One region of the Bacillus spongicola genome, then DNA from elsewhere that is predicted to be linked to it. Evidence: predicted binding sites of a transcription regulator. Region 1 holds the regulator's gene; each other region holds the start of a gene.
The links. The regulator Rex, encoded in region 1, represses fermentation and respiration genes when NADH is low (regulators of the CRP and FNR family bind a similar motif). The targets are predictions, from matches to a motif close to TTGTGAAATATTTCACAA.

Region 1 (5,352 bases):
CATTACAGTGATCATAAGCTAAGCGCAAAAACGAGGCAAACGCCGATGATCAGTTCTGATTATACGCTTATCACCGATAGGTCAAGGTCAATGCTTTACTTTGTGGATAACCAATTTTTGAGGAAGAAGAGGAAGTAGAACGTCTGTTTTGTACACAGACTGTGGATAAGTTGTTAATAACTTTGTATATCTTGTGAGCAACATATAATAAAACCGCTTACTTTTTGGATGATTTTGTGGATAAAACAATAAAAAAATGTGGATAATGTGGAAAAGTCCTGTGATTATATTAGTATAAAGGTTTTGGTTGTGGATAAAAATGTGAATATTATTTTAAAAAAACATCCCCTGCGTGGGCAGGGGAAAGGCTATGTTTGGAGTTGTTCCCATTCTTCTAAAAGGTCATTATATGTTTTTTGAGCTGCAAGAACATCATCATTTAACTGCTTCACTTTTTCAGCGTTCTGATAGATGTCAGAATCAAATAGCATGGCTTCTTTTTCTTCAATCTCATTTTCAAGCTTTTCTATATATTCTTCGATTTCTTCAATTCTTCGTATTCGTTGACGTTCTAGTTTCTTTGCCTCTTTATCCATTCGGTGGTTTTCCTTTGTGTCAATCTGAGGCGTAACGATGGATGCACCACGTTCTTTTTCTTCCAATAAAGCAAGCTCGATCATTTCTTCCTTTTTATGGACGTAATAATCATAGTCACCAAGATATTCTTTGGCTTCTGTTGTGGATAATTCAAGAACTTTTGTTGCGATACGATTGATGAAGTAGCGATCATGGGAAACGAATAAGATCGTACCTGGGTAATGAATTAATGCATTTTCAAGAACTTCTTTGCTATCAAGATCAAGATGATTTGTTGGCTCATCTAGAATAAGTACATTTGATTTTTCTAACATCATCTTAGCAAGAGCTAATCGGGCTTTTTCGCCACCACTTAGAGTTGAAACAGACTTGAGTACATCATCTCCTGAAAATAAGAAATTGCCCAGAACAGTTCGGATTTCCTTTTCCGTCTTCATCGAGTAATCATCCCACAGTTCATGAATCACGGTTTTATTGGAAGTTAGCTCGGCTTGTTCTTGATCATAATAGCCAATCTTGACGTTCGCTCCAAAGTGGTAGTTGCCAGAAAGGGATGGAAGTTTTCCCACTAGTGTCTTGATTAAGGTAGACTTCCCGACTCCGTTTGGACCAACTAAGGCAATACTATCTCCTCTTGAAGCCTGAAATTTAATATTTGAAGAAATTGGTTCTTGGTGATAACCTATTGTTAAATCTTGAACTTTTAAAACATCATTCCCACTTTGCCGTTCAATTTCAAAAGAAAAATGGGCAGATTTTTCATCACCAAGCGGTTGAGACATGAGGTCCATTCGCTCGAGTTTTTTTCGCCTGCTTTGTGCCATTTTTGTAGTGGAAGCTCGGGCAATGTTTTTTTGAATGAAATCTTGCAAACGAGCTACTTCAGCTTGCTGTCTTTCAAATTGCTTACTCTCGCGTTCATAGTCGTCGGCTTTCTTTTGTAAATAATCACTATAATTGCCGTGATATTTCTTTGTGTTTCTCCGTGATACTTCATAAACATGATTGACGACTTTATCTAAAAAATAGCGATCATGAGAGACAATCAAGATGGAACCTGAATAGCCCTGTAAATATTGCTCTAGCCAAGAGAGTGTTTCAATATCTAAATGGTTAGTGGGCTCATCTAGGATGAGTAAATCAGGTTTTGTTAAGAGAAGTTTAGCCAAAGCTAGTCTCGTTTTTTGTCCGCCACTTAATGTGGAGATTTTGGTAGAATAATCAAAGTTAGCAAAATTCAATCCGTGGAGAATAGAGCGAATATCCGATTCATACTGATAGCCGCCTAAATCCTTAAATTTCACCGTTAAGCGATCATATTCGGATAGTGTCCGTTCATAAGCCTCTGTGTTTTCATAAATATCTGGTGAAGCCATCTCAAGCTCTAATTTGCGTAAATCCGCTTCATGTTGTAAAACATGCTCAAATACAGATAGCATCTCGTCCCAAATCGATAGACTGGATTCCAGTCCTGTATGCTGAGCTAAATAGCCCATGGTCACATGTTTTGGTTTTATTATTTCTCCTGAATCAAAGGAAAGTTGATTGGAGATGATTTTTAGTAAAGTTGACTTTCCAGCACCATTTCTACCTACAAGTGCAATTCGATCTTTAGATTTCAGTTCTAGTTTAATATTTGATAAAATCATTTCTGCCCCGAAGTACTTTGTTACATTATTGACTTGTAATAAAATCATATATTCACCTCATTCATCTCGTTTAAACTGGTCAGTAACTCTTCAAGTGTCCGAGTAATTTAGTTTCCAGTAAGAAACCAATCAGCTTTACTAGCGAACTGTACTATAAAATGCGGAAGGTTTTACTTCATCTTATCGACTATTTTTGATAGGTTTCAACAGCAAAATCGAGGATTCCATCGAAAAATAAACGAAAGAGTCACAATATATAAGAAAAGAGTCTTATACAAACAGTGTATCGCACTTAAAACAAGTTGAGCAATAGCAGGACTTGTGAAAAAGGTAACAGACAATCTTGACGAAATAGTGTATGATAATGAATGAAGAGGAGAATGTCTACATCAGGCATGCCTTTAATTAAAATTGATTCATCTGCAAAGAAAAGTGATATATTTCCGACCAAGAGGAATCTAAACAGCTAGTTCGAGATTAATGGAAGCGTTTCCGAAAATAGGATTCAATACAAAATGAGCCGAAAGCTCTATTAAATAGAAAAATCGAGAGATGATTGGCTCAAAAATAGAGAGGGATTAGAAATGAATCAAGACACAATGAAAATACCGCAAGCTACCGCAAAACGCTTGCCTCTATATTATCGGTTTATTCAAAACTTACATTCTTCAGGTAAACAAAGAGTGTCCTCGAAAGAATTAAGTGAGGCCGTAAAAGTAGATTCGGCTACGATTAGAAGAGACTTTTCTTATTTTGGTGCACTTGGGAAAAAAGGCTATGGTTATAATGTGAACTATTTGCTAAGCTTTTTTAGTAAAACACTAAACCAGGATGAAGTCACCAAGGTTGGATTAATTGGAGTAGGAAACTTAGGCACAGCTTTTCTTCACTATAATTTTTTGAAAAATAATAACACGAAAATTGAGATGGCCTTTGAAGTGAATCCTGATAAAGTGGGCATGAGTATAGGTGACGTACCGATTTATGCTTTAGACGATTTAGAAGAGAAAATCAAGGAAAGCAACATAGAGGTGGTTATTTTGACCGTACCCGCTCCTGTTGCTCAAACGATAACGGATCGCTTAGTGAGTGCGAATGTGAAAGGGATTTTGAATTTCACGCCGGCACGGTTAAATGTTCCTTCGTCTATTCGAATCCATCATATTGATTTAGCGGTTGAATTGCAGTCGCTAGTTTATTTCTTGAAGAACTATTCTACTAAGGACACGGAAACGTCACAAGAAGGGCTTTAAGAAATTAGGATTTAGGGGTAAAATGATGTAATATAGTACTGAGGAGGTGTAGCGTAATGCCAGGTCCAGGTAGTCTTGTAGCAATAGCAGTAGTTGCACTATTAATTTTCGGTCCCAAAAAGTTACCAGAACTAGGGAAAGCAATGGGAAGTACGTTGCGCGAATTCAAAAATGCCACAAAAGGCTTAGCGGATGACGAAGACAAAGACAAAAATGATGCTAAGTAAATGTTAGGTGATTGACGATGAGTCGAAATGATATGACTGTTTATGAACATATAGATGAATTAAGAAAACGGCTTCTCATTGTGGTCGTTTTCTTCTTGTTTGCGATTATCGCAAGCTTTTTTCTCGCCGAACCGTTGATTGTTTACTTGCAGAATGCGGATGAAGCGAAAGAAATAACGATGAATGCGTTTCGGTTAACGGATCCATTAAAGATTTACATCCAAGTAATAATATTCTTGTCATTATTAATGGCGCTCCCGTTAATTCTTTTTCAATTATGGTCCTTTGTGTCCCCGGGATTATATGAAAAAGAACGACGTGTCACGTTGAGTTACATTCCGGTAACGGTGATCTTGTTTCTTGGTGGATTAGCTTTTTCGTATTTTATTTTATTTCCATTTGTAGTCGACTTTATGTTGAATTTGTCTGTGAATCTAGAAATTGAACAGGAAATTGGCATCAATGAGTATTTTCAATTTCTTTTTCAAATTACCATTCCGTTCGGATTTCTGTTTCAGCTCCCTGTCATTATGTTGTTTTTAACAAGGTTAGGGATTATTACACCAATGTTGATGTCGAAAATGAGGGTGTATGCTTACTTTGGTCTATTTGTGATTGCCGCAATGATCACACCACCAGATATTATGTCTCATTTACTCGTTACTCTACCACTTTTTGTTTTATATGAAATCAGTTTAGGTATATGTAAAATTGGTTATAAAAAAGCTTTGCTTGCAGAACAGAAAAGAGAAATGGAAGAATAAAAAAATAGACCCATTGGGTCTATTTTTTTTGCATCGTTTTTAATTTAATGTGGATGTTAATCATCCGAAGTCCTGAACCTAAATCCAATGTTGCTAGGAAAATGAGAAGATAAGTGAAAAATCCCCAGCCATGAGTCACAACATTTTGGATTGAAAAATACGTAAATAGAATTCCGAGTAAGGTGTAAATGATACCAGTAAACAAAGGTGATTTTCTCATAAAAACGTCCTCCTAATCCTATAGAGTCCTTGCCCTATTCGTGTACATTATTGTAGCTATTGAAGTTCATTTTCGAAGGAGTTCTCTATTCTGGTATTGATTTTGTTCAAAAATAGACGAAAAGAAAAAAATCTTCAATATATATGTTTAAAAAGAGCGTGATTACCCTATCCAGTGAATAAATAGTGCGACTTGTGCGCTTACTTTTTTCATAATTGCAGGATAAAATTGAATGAGCGCAACGAGTGTATTCATGCCAACGTGAGCGATGATGGGAACAATAATTCTTTTCGTATGCACATACAGAAAAGCAAACGTAAAGCCCATCGTCGTATATAACAGAATATGGGATAATTCGCGATGAGCCAGTCCAAATAGAAGGGAACTTAAGAAACCAGCGGCCAGAAATGGCATTCGCTTATAGAGTGCCCCAAATAGGATTTGTCGAAAAACAATTTCTTCTAAAATTGGTCCGGCGACCGAGGAAGCAATTAACGCAATTGGCACAAGTGAGATGATTTTCATCGCTGTCGCTGTATTTTCCGATCCAGGTTCGATTCCGAGAAAAGATTCAACAGTAATAGCGAGGGCCTGTGCTAAAAAGGCGAGAAATATTCCGCCCACACCCCAAGAAATGGAGAG
Region 2 (5,352 bases), on a different contig from region 1:
TGAATAAATAATTTTCCTTCTACTTATATTTTAACATAATTTGTTAGTTACCCTTGTGTAAAACCTAGACTTGTAGGATCTAGGTTTACTTGAAATAGCTAAAAAGAGATGAAAAAACCCTGACATCATGTGTCAGGGTTTAAAATCTATTCTTGAGAGGAATTTTTTCGAAAATCGTCTGTGAGAACACCTGAAAAGCCCCAATTTTGCTCCTCGATATCTTGAATGACAATATGGATATGTTCTGGTTTCTTCCCCAACACATTTTGTAGCGTATGGGTAAATTCCTGAACGATTTGAGCTTTTTGTTCACGATTAGCTCCTTTAGTGATTTGAAGATTTATATAAGGCACGGAAATCCTCCTTTTCCATTTTTAAATTTTTGTTTAAGGACTCACAAAAAGAGAAACCATCGTCGATTGCCCTTCTCTATTTATTTCCATAATCGATTTTTGTTTTATTCCCTTTTATCTTCAACATAGGCTGTTCAGCGGTGTCAGGAAAATGAAGAACTCGGAGGTGATGTCTGCATCACTGGAGAGTCATTCATTTGACCCGTGCCTCAACAAAAAAAACGTTATTTTAATGAAGAGATAGGAATATCGACTATTGTAATTAATAATACAATCTCTAGAAAAAACAAACCGTACGCAAACAAAGGTCTAGTTTGATGAAGAACCAATACTGGAAACATCCCTAAATTTACAAATGCAGATTTCCAAATATCCCAACCATGTTCATAGTTGACATTATCGAACACTAATTCTACCCCTTCAATCAATGTGAATAAAAGCGCCCACCTGATCAGGTAAATATATTTTTTGAGCATATGTTTGCTGACTGGATAGTGTGATAAAAAGAGCAACATCGCTGGAGGAAAAAATAAAAAGGAAAGGATTAAATCATTTGTAATATGACCACCTAGCTCAGAAGACAAATCCCATAATGAATATTCATAAGTAATAAGTCCAACTAACAAATTCCCTACAATCATAAATAAAATGGTTGGGTGAAACTTTTGCCAGTTTCTCCAATCACTTTTATGATAGGCAATTACCCAGATGACGGAAATAAAAACTAATCGAAGCACACGCTATCACTCCATGCATTTTTGCTTTTTCTCTAGCTTCTGCATTCCACGTCATCTCTAGTCTTTTTAGCTCTTTAAATGCTCGAACATTTCAGATTGAAGGAAGTGACTTATCAGGAGTGAAGGAATCACCCTCAATTTCGACACATATCTGCTTGAACTCAATTTTTTCACGAATATCAGTCATTACAATTAACCTTCCACTCATCTTAGAAGAGAAAACTATTTCTTCAAACCTTTACAGTCATAATTCCTTCTTGTGCAGATTGATATTCTGAGACAAGTTCAGTAACAATGTCCGCCACCGATTGAATCTCGTCGATTTGATCGACACCTTGACCTGCTGACCAAATATCTTTCCAAGCTTTCGTTCCGGCTTGATTTAATGAAGATAAATCCACTTTTCCCTTGCTTTTTAGATCTGCCAGATTAATACCTGCTTTTTCGATACTCGGAACTAAGTAATTCGCTTTCACTCCAGAAAAGGCATCCGTATATATCAGATTATCTAGAGTAGATTCGATAAGCATTTCTTTATAATCTTGAGGTGCATAGCTTTCCTTTGCAGAAATAAAGCGTGTACCCATGTAGGCCATATCCATCCCTAACGCTTGTGAAGCTAATACGTCACGACCACTAGAAAGACATCCAGCTAAAATGGTTATCCCGTCCCAAAACTCTCTTACTGCTCCTGCAAAGGCAAAGCTATTTATCGTTCCAGCATGCCCACCAGCACCACTACAAACAAGGATAAGTCCATCTACTCCCGTTTGGGCAGCTTTTTTTGCATGCGGAATGGTCGCCACATCGGAAAACACAAGACCACCGTATTCATGAACTGCTTTTACTACCGCAGACGGATTTCCAAGTGAAGTAATGACAATAGGTGGTTCGTATTTTTGAATAAGCGACAGATCTTTTTCATAGCGCGTATTGGATTTATGCAGAATTAAATTTACAGCCCAAGGTGCAACCTTTTTGGAGGGATCCTGCTTTTTTGTTTCAGCTAATTCACTAGTAATTCGCTCCATCCAGTCTTCTAAAATCTCTTCACTCCGAGCATTTAATGTTGGAAATGAGCCAATCATACCTGATTTACAGCTTTCAATCACAAGCTCTGGACTTGAAACTAAAAACATGGGGGCGGCAATTACCGGAATTGTTAGTTCTTGTGCGATTTCCTTTGGAAGTTTTGCTATCAATTGAAAACACTCCTTCTGTTTCTTCATATTTGTCCTACTTGTGTTAAATACGCCAAACAAACACTTTTCTCCTTCTTATTTTCTGAATAGTTATTCACTTTTTTTACAATTAGGAGGGACACTCTCTGGTGAATATTTGTTTTTCATTAGAAAAGCTTCTCAAAATAAACAAAAACCATTTGATTTTTGCTAATCTTCTCGCTGTGTCCTGCTCAAAACTTCCTACTTCGACCCACCTACCGATTACTTAGACCGTCTCCCCTTCAGGAAATAAGAATGAATCGCATACTTCCAAAAGACTGTTTTCACAAAATTCGAAACTTTTCATACCAGCCATTTAACTGTCACCTAACTTGGTTTCGGGTCATCATTTTGTAATTAATTAAATCTAAATTCTGCAATTGAGAATCTTCCCCAAAAGATGGATCAATAGCGACAATCTAGACGAAAAACTCCATTTTCTAAAAATGTGAATTAAATCACAGGTATTGTAAACTCTTTTTGATAAGATTAACCTAAATCTTTTCTTGAGGAGTTGTTACGATTGAACTTACTTATTCCAAAACAACATGGAGCTTGGGCCATGCTCATCATTCCATTTTTACTTAGTGCCATCATTAGTGGTTTTTCGATTTTTCACATACCATTGTTCATCGGCTGGCTGTTTCTGTATTTGGGGACCTACCCCTTCCTTTTATTATTGCGCAAAAAAAAGACCGATCTTCACCGAAAGTGGTCGTTGATTTATGGAAGCATTGCTCTTTTAAGCCTGATTCCTCCTATCCTCTACGACTGGAGAATGCTTTATTTTGGATTCGCTATGATTCCCTTCTTTCTCATTAACATTTATTACGCAAAGAGAAATAGGGAAAGAGCATTTTTCAATGATTTGACCGCAATCGCTGCGTTTGGAGTTGGTGGATTAGCTAGTTATTTTTTAGGATCCGGAAGTCTTGATCCTATGGCCTGGTTTTTGTTCACCTTAACCTTCCTCTTTTTTCTAGGAAGTACTTTTTATGTAAAAACTATGATTCGAGAGAAAAAGAACACCCGGTTCAAATGGTTTTCTTGGCTTTACCATGCTCTCATTCCCTTGTTACTAATTCTTTCCGGAAACAGTTTGTTCATTATTGCTTTCATCCCAAGCATTTTGAGAGCTGTTTTATTTTACGGACGAAAAATGAGTATTATGAAAGTCGGTATCTTAGAAATTGAGAATGCGGTGTATTTCTTCTTTGCTATGCTAATGATTATTTTAATGTAACCTTAAATGAGCCTACAACGAGATCTATATTCTCGTTGTAGGCTCATTTTACTCGAACGATTGTCTATTCTATTCCTAGTCAAAATACAAATCGTAAAACATGCTCAACTTGCATATATATTTAGTACCGTGCTTACAAGGAAAAAAGTAAGGTTCTTGCCCCTTCCGTCAAATCGTTTTTTCTATTCTTTGTCTTGAAAAATTATAAAATGATGAGGGATTTAAGATGGATTTATTTGAAAAAATGAAAGATGAAGTGAACCGAATGAAAGAGGGTATGGGCATACCCATTTCGATTTCAAGCACTATGCTGAATGAATTACTGGAAAAATCAGACAAAATCAAAAACACAACCGTTGAAATTGCGGAAAAAGAGGTTCAAATTTCGGGCAAAGCAGAAGTGAAAAAATGGTTTATTAACCGTGACATCCCTTTTTCCCTTACTCTTCAACCAATCAAAATGGAAAAAAGACAATTGATTTTTAAAATCACCCATTTCAAGCCTGTCAATATCAACTTCCTCAACAAGATGATATTCACGAAATCTCCATACCTACTCTATGATCATCATCACATTAATCTAGATTTCAACAATATTGATTTAGTAAAAAAAATCCCGATTGGAAACATCAAAAAATACGAACTAGAAGAAGGAAAAATTCTGCTAACGATTGGAATTTGAAGAATCAATCTCTGGATAACTAACCCATCTATTCAGTCTAAGTGATCTCCTGTTTCATAGAAAAAAGGTCGTTCTTAGTTAAAGTCCCTTTTCATATTCAGTGTTGTTATTTGTTTTAATTGGCTCTTATCGTATACATTGTGACTATTTCATCAGATTTTTGACTACATCCTTTATCTTACTGTTGACTTCCATAAAAAAAAGACGGATCCAGCTGCAGTGGCTAGGGACTCGGGCATTTGTCAGTCCACTTCGTGAAGCAGGCTTCACTGCGTGTTCTGCCAGATGCCTGCCGTCCCTGGGCAGCCACTTCCGCTTTTCTTGATTCAGCTGCAGTGGCTAGGGACTCGGGCATTTGTCAGTCCACTTCGTGAAGCAGGCTTCACTGCGTGTTCTGCCAGATGCCTGCCGTCCCTGGGCAGCCACTTCCGCTTTTCTTGATTCAGCTGCAGTGGCTAGGGACTCGGGGGCAAGTGAATATCCTAGAAAATATACTGATACGAAAAGCAACAAACTTTGCTAAGACAGCCTTTAATTATCAATGGAATCCCTTGTACTAGTATTGATTTGACTTTATTGAATGAGAATAGATGTTCAGTATCCAAGGTTTTAACAGAATAAACATGGCTGCCAATTCCCTCTATTACAATGATATCCCCCTAGACAAATCAATTCATCTGTCTAGGGGGTTTTTTCGACCTCCACTATTTCAGCCAACGTGATTTTATTAAATCCGCTTGATTTATCCAGCCTTTATGTCAATTCTCTGAGGCCTGGTGGACCTTTCCTCTCACACTATGCAGGGATTCCCCTCTTGACCAAATAGGGTGATGCATTAGCTTGAATTATTCAACTAGACAGGCGATAAGTCCTGCTTTCTAAACCTTTCCTCCTATAGATAGTTAGTAATATACAGGAACTTGGTATGTTCTTTTTGAGAGAATACAACTAGTATACATTTGGATATAAATGTAAATGATAATATTCAAGATAAAAGGGCTCATTCGGAGGTATTATGTTAGGACTACTTTTGGCCGCTATTCTTTTTAATTTGATTGCATTCAAAACAAATAAGAGATTGACAAAAAATCAGATCATACACATTTGGACTTTC
Region 3 (5,352 bases), on a different contig from region 1:
TAATTTTTCTTTTTCATCATCTTGGCCAAACCAGAAAAATCCTTTGGTACCTTTCCTGTTAAAATGGCATGGACAATCTTATCTTCCTTTTCTTTTGAAATTGGTCGATTGGCTACATTTGAAACTTTCTTCACAAGATTTCGAACGGTTGTTTCGTCTTTTAAGTTGGCTCCTTTTGCAGATTGGGCTAGTTTCATAACTTCATTCATTTTGACTCCCGTTTTTTTTTCAATATTTCCAAAAAATTTATTAAGCATGATTTTCCTCCTTTCATTAGAAGGTACTGCTACTATTGAATTGATTGTTCTAAAAGGTATTGATACAATTTAGTGAGGAAACCTCTCCCTTTCTGAGTGAGATTGTTAATTGAGTCAGAATATATTCACAATGGGGATGAGTTTAGAGTCTCAAGGACTGCTGTATATTGTATTCTTGAGTAATAGATTCATTAGAAATAGTAAAAAAAGGACCTATCTTATTGATAGGCCTCATTGAAAACTTAATAAAAACAAGCGGCGCCTACAATAATCAACAAGATAAAGAGGACTACGATCAAAACAAAGCTATTCCCATAGCCTCCGCCGTATCCATAACCTCCAGTGCTACCACAACACATATGACTTCACCACCTATACTTATCATTTGAGAAATTGTCTCTAAGATAGACTATGATGAAGGGGTGTAAATTGTATAGGGTATGTATCACAAGTATCGAAATTTCCTCATCGAAGAAAGGTTTAATAACTGGATTAATAAAAATCACAGAAAATCTCCCTCTCATTAAGAGCATTCCGAAAATTACTATGTTGTAAATTTATTTGAAAAAACTCTTCATCCATAAACAGAGTTAAATCTAACCTATATAGTTCAATCTCATGAATAACAGAAATATTTCCACTTACAATCATGACCCCAAATTCTCAAAAAATGCATTTCAAATCGCCTTTAATTTTCATTGATATCGTCTTCAAATTTAAAGTCCCCTGTTTTGTATCACTAAAAGAACTTACCATTCATTCTTATGGAAGCACTGATAAAACTTACTTTTCTCGACTGAAATAGTGTTTCCTTACTATCAAACTTGTTAATTAAAATCGGGTTTCATCCCAATTGAAGAGTTTAATGTATGAATTACCAATATTTACTCACAATCATCTTGAACTGAATTTTTTTAGATAAATAGTTGGTCTAAGGTAGGCACATCAATGACAATTCTATGAAAATACTTAGGGTAATACTACCTTTATTAGAGATAGATACTACTTCGAAAAGCTATATCCCCTCGAGAATACAGTCTTAGTACTTAATGAAGGAAATAAGAAAGGATGTACAAAATGAAGAAAACTATCAGTATGATAATTTGTTTTTGGTTGACATTTGTCTGTGTCACATCTGCTCAAACAAACTTATCAGACTCTTCTACCCTCTTAGAAAAAACACTCACCGCTAGCTTACAAAATGAATACAAAGCACAAGCCAGGTACAATGCAATAATTCAAGAATTTGACCAGTTTATTCCATTTGTTCAAATCAAAGAAGCGGAACAGAGGCATATCGATGCTATTCAAAGACTGTTTGAAGACTATAATCTGCCTATACCTGAAAATAAGGCGCAATTGACTATCAACACACCAAACTCGTTAAAGGATGCATTCAACCAAAGTGTTAGAGCTGAAATTAATAATATTGAGATGTATGAAGAATTCATTCATCTTGACAACTTGCCTTCCGATGTCGAAAGGATTATGAACAATAATGCGAAGGCTTCACGCATGAATTTATCCGCACTGGAACGAGGAGCCGGTCGATATCGATGATTTTTATGCTTAATTGAGGATTAAACTAGGGTAAAAATGATGGACAAATGAGGAAGATTAAAAGGTAATTTCACATCATTTATTAATTGCAACTATATTTTTCGTGGAAATCGCTTACATTTTTTAAAATATGAATACTCTATAAACATTGACTAATTTCTCTTGCCGGACACTTCTAATTAAGGTAGAGTAATTGTAATATTAATGTGAAATACATCACACACTATTGGAAAGAAGTGTTTCAATTGAATGATGGAATTAGACAATGTACTGAGCTTGCCTTAAAGAAGAAAAGAATTTTAGAGGGATCTGTTGTCAACTACTTAGTTCGTGCTGCCTTAGCTGGAGTCTATATTGGATTTGCTATAATTTTATGCTTTAAACTAGGAGAATCCTTTCGACTAGTCGATTCCCCGGCCATTTATTTAATGACATCGATTTTTTTCGGAATCGCATTATTATTGATTATTTATGGTGATGCGGAGCTATTCACTGGAAATACAATGTATTTTTCAATCAGTACATTACGAAAAGAAACATCATGGAGAGATCTTGTTAGCAATTGGCTTGCTTGTTATTGCGGAAATATTTTAGGTGCCTTATTTTTTACAGCCATATTTATTGGAACAGGGCTATTCAGTGATATTAGCGAAAATCATCTCCTTTTTTATTTTGCTGAAAAGAAAATGCATGGTACTACTTTAGAGTTAGTATTCAGAAGTATTCTTTGTAATTGGCTTGTATGCCTAGCCATATGGATTCCAATGCAACTCAAAGGGGATGGCGCTAAGGTAATGGCTATGATGTTACTTGTGTTTACCTTCTTCCTTTCTGGTTATGAGCATAGTATTGCTAATTTTGTTTTATTCTCATTAGCACTAGCACTACCACATCCGGAAACTATTACATTCGCTGGCATGGTTCACAATATTCTCCCGGTAACGATTGGAAATATCATTGGTGGTGCAGTATTTATGGGAGCCCTTTACACCTTTTTGTCTTCTCCTGCAAAAAGAAAAGATCCTGCACTTGTAGTGGTAAAAGAACCCCTCTTTCATTTTCCGAAATTAAAACGCAATTAAGCAAACGTGAAACTATGTAAAATAAATGGACAAAAGCACAAGGGAAGCCCTTGTGCTTTTTGAACACAACCAAAATAAATGTTAAAATTCAAAATCTCCAGCAATATCAAAGAAAATAGGTTGTGAAATTATTTTTTTGATTGTTGATTTGAACTATTCCGTATAAAAATAGTATTGTTCTCGTCTATCTGTTTGAGAGAATCCTTAATGATTAAATTGCTCTCTTAGTCTATCCTTATCTTATACATTAGTAAGCAATCAGCAAACTCCACTTCAACATTAAACAGTCTCTCAGCAGAGATCGTCCTTGTCTTTAAAAAAGTTGGAGACAAATATAATATGAAGATGAGTTTCTGATGCAATAACAAAATAATGCAATAATCATGTAAGGCGATTGATTGTCGATAGATCATTTAAGCTAAACTGTCCGCTTTACTTTCTGAGACAATGAAAGCCCTACCTCTCTTTCATCCTTACGGCTCCTAGGCCGTGCCAGCGTGAATCAGTTCATTAATTGGAATAAAATTAAATGGAATAAAATGAGTTTTGAGAGGAAACGAAATTCGTGGTTTCTTCGGCGCAAAACTGTGAGATCGTCTAGGCCGGAATTCATAAGTGTGAGATTTCTTATGTGAAAATACAAGGTAATTTAGTCTTGCCCTCCCAATATTAAATTTCAAGATTTTAGCTAACAGACTAGATACGGTTAGCAAATATTTTGCTTCATTCTATTATGGACATTTAGCCAACCTTTATTATATAACAGTATCCTATTTCTGTCAATCCGATTAACCTATCATTTCTTAGATACCTCTCTCAATATTATTTAGGTCTTTAAGCCGCGAAAATCGGTAAAGTACTATTCCTGCAAAATGACCAACACTGGAAGTATTCAGTTTGGGTTATTTGGTTGATATGTTACCTGAGGGGCTTTCCTCATAACTGAATCCCCTGAAGTTGATTCCCTTTAACACTAAACGTCAAACCATTCCCTCCTTATTTTTTCTATCCTTCTTTTAGAAATGCTCCTTTCGTATACATTATGGCTACTTTACCTCATCTTTGATTAAATCCTTCATTTCACTATTGATTTCCATCAAAAATAGACGAATGGATGTCCGAAACAAAGCAATATCTTAGATGATAAACTATCACAAACTATACGAAAACAGCCCTTTGAAAAGAAATTGAATATACTTTAATGAAGATCAACCTCGTATTTTCATACAACTTTTTAATTTATCCAAAATTTTTTCGTTTTAATATCTGAAAATTTAAAATAAATCGAATTTAGTAAAATTATGGTAGAATCAAACTAGGTTTTTAAAAGGGAGGATAATTTATGCAAAAATTAAAAACTATTGGTATACCTATTTTTACGAGTTTTCTCTTTCTAGGGCTATTATTTCTGCACCAACTTAGTGAAGTCAGACAAGTACCCAATGAGACATGGAGCCGCTCCGTTCCATTGAATGTTTCCTTAAATGAAAAACCGGAAGTATTTAAACAAGAAGACACCGTTTATTATTCCACTTCAACGAATGTTCAAAAAGTAACATTCAAGGAAAACATGACATTCAGGGAAGAAAACTATCCCATTTCATTTCCAAAAGGAAGAGGATTTTGGTCTGATGGAGAACAATTTATCTACATAAAAAACGATCAATTGATTCTAAGTGATACGAAGGAAGAACAAGTCATTGCTGATGCTGCAGTAGGAGTTCAAGGTCAGCACCATAATGTAGTATTTTGGAATGAGGAGTCCTTATTCACTTACAACCTCAACAATGGAAAATCTTCACTATTAACAGAATTTAAGAATTCTATATCTAATGCCTATTTCTTAAACAGTGGAGAATTGGTTGTCGTAGTTCCTGATAAGGATAATGTTCTTGCTGATTTGTTCTATATTACTGAGGAGAATCCTTCTCCCATTCTTTTGACAAAATTAGCGGATAATCAAAATGATAAAATTCAGGGACTTACTGGAACATTGGATGAAGCAGGTGAACTTTTAATTATCATCGAAAAGACTAGTCGCTCTCAGGGTGTCCTTGCATATAAAGCATCAAAGTTAGTCGGAACACTTGATGATTTTTCTTCAAATAATATAGAACCAGAGACCATATCTTTTACCCATAAAAATTATTCTTATGAGTTCTCTACCCCACAATCACTCAGCTTAATCACAACGGCAGATGAAACGACATTATTCTTTACCGCCGAAGACCTGAACATTGGAAGAGAGAATACTATAAGTCTATATGCGGGAAAATTGAATGGAAATGAAGTGCAAAGTGAAGTAGTATCTACAACCAAAAATATCACATATGCTCCCATTCATGTTCCCAAACTATCCTCTTTTTACTGGTTGAATTATGATGGAAAAGAATTAAACTTATATGGTGCTTCTACCAATGAAAATATCATTGAACAAAGCTTAGCTTTAAGCA
Region 4 (5,352 bases), on a different contig from region 1:
AGCTTAATCCAAACATCCACCAAATCTCAATTGCGTTCATAAAATGTTCTAAATTATGTTCGCGTAATGCAACAAATACTAGTAGTGATGCAATTATCGTAGGCGGACTCCAAAATAATGCAAATTGCCTTAAAACAGCCTTCGATTGCTGATCCCCTGCTCGGTCCGCATAAAATGTTAAAAATGAAGCAGAAATAAACAGAACAGAAACAATCGAGAGACCTACAACACTCCATGAATATGGACTGGAAAATAGCTCTTTTGCTAGGAAATTCACTTTATCCTCTGAAACTTGTAGAAAGCCACCTTCTGACATCGTAAGTGCTGTAGAGAGTGATGCTGGAATTAACAAGCCAGTTGCACCGTACAAAAACAAAAACACAATATTATTCTTTGATCCATAATTTCCAAACGCATAAAACGATCCTCTAATAGCTAAGAGAATAATGGCTATGCTCCCTGGTATTAATAATGCTGTACCATAATAGTAAGCTGTGTCAGGGAAAAAACCGACCAATCCAACAAAAAAGAAGACAAAAAAGACATTTGTTACTTCCCAAACTGGAGATAGATATCGACTAATTAGACCATTTAAGATATGATCTTTTCCGACTACCTTCCCATAAAAGGCAAAAAATCCTGCTCCAAAATCAATTGATGCTACAATGAGATAGCCATATAAGAAAATCCATAAGACAGTGATTCCTAATACTTCAAGACTCAACCGAACCCCTCCTATCTAAGAGCGGGGCGAGATTTTCTCGCCTCTCTCATCATTACTTTATTGGAAAACGTTGTTCTAATTCCACATCTGCTGGCTTGTTTTTAAACATCTTTATCAGTACAAACACTGTGATGATCGCCAGCAATATATATAACAACACAAATAATATAAAGGTCAACCCAACCCCATCAGCCTTTGTGGCGGCTTCTGCTACTTTCATGTAATTTCGGAGTATCCAAGGTTGTCTGCCTACTTCCGCATAAATCCAACCAAACTCGATGGCAAGCATAGCTAATGGACCACTTACTACGATTCCCCATAAAAGTGGTTTCCACCATTCATTCCACTTCTTTATTTTCCATGTAAGAATAAAGAGAAAGGTAATAAATAAACTGAAAAATCCAATAGAGACCATTAAATCAAACATATAATGAATCCATAGCGGTGGAAGCTCATCCTGTGGAAAATCATTTAGCCCAATTACTTCAGTATCAAAAGAGTTTCCAGCCAAAAAGCTGAGGAAACTTGGAAGTCGAATTTCATTATGAATTTCATTGTTTTCATCTAGCGTACCGAATAGTATGAGATCTGCATTAGATTCTGTTTCAAAATGCCATTCTGCAGCGGCTAGCTTTTCAGGTTGGTATTCAGCTAAAAATTTGGCCGACAGGTCCCCTGCCAGAGCTGTACCGATTGCAAAAAGAAAACCGGCAACCATGGTTAAGCGAAGCGCTTTACGATGGTATTCACTACGACTTCCTTTCAAGATTGCATAGGCTGTTAACGCTCCTAATATCAAGGCTGCTGTCATATATGAAGTTGTTAACACATGTAATACTTTAGTTGGCGTTGCTGGATTAATCATTGCTGCGATTGGATCAATATTGACCGCTTTCCCATCAACTAAATCAAATCCCTGTGGCGTATTCATAAAGGCATTCACGGTTGTGATAAACAATGCCGAAGCAGATGAGCCAATCATAATAGGAATATTCAAGATCCAGTGGATCCACTTATTCTTAAATCGATCCCATGAATATAAATATATTCCTAGAAAAATGGCTTCGAAGAAAAAGGCAAAGGTTTCCATGAATAATGGAAGAGCAATCACTTGTCCGGCCACTTGCATAAAACTTGGCCATAATAAAGATAGCTGCAAGCCAATAGCCGTTCCGGTTACAACACCTACTGCCACAGTAATCGTGAATCCTCGTGCCCATCTTCTAGCTAACAATAAATAATGGCGGTCGTTATTTTTTATTCCCATGAACTCTGCAATGGCAATCATCACAGGTACACCTACACCTATAGTTGCAAAAATAATATGAAATGCAAGCGTTGTTGATGTCAACATTCTACTTAATATGACACTATCAAATTCCATATAATAGCCTCCTTACCCCATACTTTAATACATAACACTCTATACTCATTGTAAAGCCTTTACTTTACATTGTGAAGAGATGAACATGAATTTTCTGTGACATTTATCACAAATGTATGTTCCCATCTTAATATTTTAGTTTCTCTGAACTTCATAGATAAGAATTTTTTTAGACCGGACTAAAAAATATGCTCCTATCTTTTGAATTTTTTCGAGAGTTATAAGACCCAGGCTACCCCAATCACTGCTTGGTTTACATTTTCAAATTCAATGTCTATGGCTTCTTATAAAAAATGGCAAGACATCTATCTTATAACAAGAAAAACCGGGCGAAAACCATGCCCAGTCCGTTTTAGTTTAATCCGATCGTTTGTACTCTTATCATGAATCTTAAAATTAGACTTTTTTATAACTGCCCCCATTACGGAAACGACCGCATTACTCTTATTTTTATCTGTTCCTCGCTATTTTCCATAAGAATTGATGGAGTTTTCAAGATAATGAATGATCAAGTCGTGGTATATTCATTGCGCAAAAATAAGTTTGAATTTTCATCACGCCCATGATGGTTGGACGGATAATTGCCCATTGTTTCTGCTTGAATGTCACTCACTGAACATGATGCTCAAAAGGAGATTCGCTTCATATTATTTGTCTCCAAAATAGGAAAAACATAACCAAAAAGATATGATAGCTCAGATTTTTTTGCTTTCTTATCTCTCGAAAAAAAGGACTGATGATCATCAGTCCTTTCATTTACATAGCTTCCAACATTTTGAACTGCGTTTTCACTAGCTCATAGTAAACACCTTCTTGATCCATAAGGTCCTCATGATTTCCTTGTTCTTTTATATCCCCGTGATCAAGCACAAAAATATGATCGGCTTCCCGGATAGTTGAAAGTCTATGAGCGATAATAATCGCGGTTCGTCCATGTAACAAACGATTTAAAGCTGCTTGTATTTTGACTTCCGTTTCGGTATCGATTGAAGCGGTTGCCTCATCTAAAATAATGATACGTGGGTCAGCTAATAATGCTCTTGCAAACGACAATAATTGACATTGCCCAACAGAAAGGACATTCCCTCTTTCCTCAACTTCTGTTTCATATCCCTTAGGCATTTTAGTTATAAACTCATGTGCTCCAATCGCTTTGGCAGCGTGAATTACATCCTCATCGGTTGCATCTGGGCGTCCAAATCGAATATTCTCTTTGATTGTACCAGAAAAAATAAATGTATCTTGAAGCACGATACTAATCTGATTTCGAAGGCTTGAAATCGATATATCTTTTAAATCATAGCCATCAACAAACACATTTCCAGCAGTTGGGTCGTAAAAACGAGTAATCAAGTTTGCAATTGTCGTTTTTCCTGATCCCGTATGCCCTACAAGTGCAACGGTATTTCCTTTGTTCATTTTCAAATCAATTCCGTTTAATGCCTTACGTTTACCATCGTATGAAAACTCGACAGAACGAAACACAATTTCTCCTTGAATATCTTTTAATTCAATCGCTTTTTCAGCCTCTGACACAATTGGTTTTTCATCTAAAAATTCAAATATTCGTTCAGAAGAAGCCATGCCGATTAAAAGCTGATTGTAGACCATACCAAGACGAGATATAGGCTCCCAAAACATCCCTAGATAAAAGGCAAAGGAAACAAATTCTCCTAATTGCAAACTACCTGCATTGATTAAATGTGCACCATACCAAATAAGTACAGCTGTCCCGACAGCGTTCGTAAGTTCTACTAAGGGGCGAAACATCGCATTCTTTCTAGTCGCTGTTCTCCAGCTATCAAAACTTTCTGTATTCACTCCGTCGAAGAACATCATATTTTCTTGTTCTTGAGTAAAGGATTGCGTGACGCGAACCCCTTGAATGCTCTCATTTAAGTGTGAATTCAATTTCGCTTGTTTAGTTCGAACATCTTGCCAAGATCTGCGGATTTTCTTCCTCAATGTTGTCGAGATTAAAAACATTATCGGCAGAATTACTAACACAGCGAGTGTAAGTTGTGGGCTTAGAGTAAATAGAATAACCACAATTCCCAAAAGCAATATAAGGTCCATCAATAAATTTATTACGCCATTTGTAAACAATTCCTGGAGTGAATTAATATCATTCATAATACGAACGAGAATTGATCCCGCTGAGCGTTGATCGAAGAAGCGATGCGATAACCACTGGACGTGTGAAAATAGATGCTTTCTCAAATCATAGATTACACTTTGACCAAGCATATTCATCCACCTTATTCTTAATACATTAGCGACGTAATTAAGGATATAAAGCGAAACAATGACCATAACTAGTATTGTCAATAAATTCATATCTCGATTTTGAATGGCTCTATCTAATGTATACACACCTATTAGGATTGGGATTGAGAGCCGAACTGCCGTTGTAATAATAACCATTAAGATAGACAATGGCACTAAATTTTTAGTGTAGGGCTTTACGTAGGCAAGTAATCGCCACAGCTGCCTCCAGTTAAATGACTTATCGATTATTTGATCAGTCGAGTAATGAAATCGCTTTTGAATTCGATTATGTAGTTTACTTTGACTCATTCAATCACCCCTTCTGTCCCTGAAGTATTCGCTTCTGATCTTTATATTGAATCTCATAAATTCGCTGATACGGTCCGTTATTTCTTAATAATTTCTCGTGCTTTCCACGCTCAACAATCCTACCATTTTCTAAAACTAATATTTCATCTGCATGTTTTAGAGAAGAGATTCGGTGAGCAATAATAAACGTCGTCCTATTTTTCATGACGTCTTTTAATTCTTTTTGAATTTGGAACTCTGTTTCCATATCAACCGCACTTGTCGCATCATCCAGTATTAAAATTGAAGGATCGGTACAAATAGCACGTGCGATGGCGATGCGTTGCTTTTGCCCACCAGATAAACCTAATCCTCTTTCCCCCAGAACCGTTTCATAGCCATCAGGAAGTTCACAAATAAATTCATGAGCTTGCGCACTTTTAGCTGCCTCAATTACTCTTTCCATTGTCACTTCTGGCCGTCCATAGGAAATATTTGCGGCGATTGTTGAAGAAAATAAAAAGGATTCCTGGAGTACGAAACCTACATTTTGCCGAAGAGATTTTAGCGAATATTCTTTCACATCTTCTCCATCAATCTTTACGATTCCCTCAACTGGTTCATAAAAGCGTGTCATAAGCTGAGGAATACTTGTTTTACCGGATCCGGTTTCGCCAATCAGTCCTAT

Region 2: the regulator Rex is predicted to act here: its motif matches at 2,760-2,777, upstream of U8D43_RS12530 (YwiC-like family protein).
Region 3: the regulator Rex is predicted to act here: its motif matches at 2,022-2,039, upstream of U8D43_RS13190 (formate/nitrite transporter family protein).
Region 4: the regulator Rex is predicted to act here: its motif matches at 2,203-2,220, upstream of U8D43_RS06885 (cytochrome ubiquinol oxidase subunit I).

Annotation. Positions count from the first base shown of each region.
Region 1 covers NZ_JAYKTS010000038.1:4,196-9,547, forward strand. Annotated here, with positions in the region: gene U8D43_RS18455 (ABC-F family ATP-binding cassette domain-containing protein) at 369-2,294, opposite strand; gene U8D43_RS18460 (redox-sensing transcriptional repressor Rex) at 2,831-3,499, shown strand; gene tatAY (sec-independent protein translocase protein TatAY) at 3,556-3,726, shown strand; gene tatC (twin-arginine translocase subunit TatC) at 3,744-4,490, shown strand; gene U8D43_RS18475 (YdiK family protein) at 4,510-4,710, opposite strand; gene U8D43_RS18480 (CPBP family intramembrane glutamic endopeptidase) at 4,873-5,352, opposite strand, start outside.
Region 2 covers NZ_JAYKTS010000017.1:54,747-60,098, forward strand. Annotated here, with positions in the region: gene U8D43_RS12515 (tautomerase family protein) at 147-353, opposite strand; gene U8D43_RS12520 (CBO0543 family protein) at 578-1,090, opposite strand; gene U8D43_RS12525 (NAD(P)H-dependent flavin oxidoreductase) at 1,321-2,292, opposite strand; gene U8D43_RS12530 (YwiC-like family protein) at 2,837-3,556, shown strand; gene U8D43_RS12535 (hypothetical protein) at 3,783-4,238, shown strand; gene U8D43_RS12540 (hypothetical protein) at 4,462-4,593, opposite strand; gene U8D43_RS12545 (hypothetical protein) at 4,578-4,751, opposite strand; gene U8D43_RS12550 (hypothetical protein) at 5,254-5,352, shown strand, end outside.
Region 3 covers NZ_JAYKTS010000019.1:5,524-10,875, forward strand. Annotated here, with positions in the region: gene U8D43_RS13175 (stage VI sporulation protein F) at 1-257, opposite strand, end outside; gene U8D43_RS13180 (YjcZ family sporulation protein) at 500-616, opposite strand; gene U8D43_RS13185 (DUF2202 domain-containing protein) at 1,335-1,817, shown strand; gene U8D43_RS13190 (formate/nitrite transporter family protein) at 2,063-2,899, shown strand; gene U8D43_RS13195 (hypothetical protein) at 4,242-5,352, shown strand, end outside.
Region 4 covers NZ_JAYKTS010000007.1:42,851-48,202, reverse strand. Annotated here, with positions in the region: gene U8D43_RS06890 (cytochrome d ubiquinol oxidase subunit II) at 1-724, opposite strand, end outside; gene U8D43_RS06885 (cytochrome ubiquinol oxidase subunit I) at 777-2,108, opposite strand; gene U8D43_RS06880 (ABC transporter ATP-binding protein) at 2,865-4,685, opposite strand; gene U8D43_RS06875 (ABC transporter ATP-binding protein) at 4,690-5,352, opposite strand, start outside.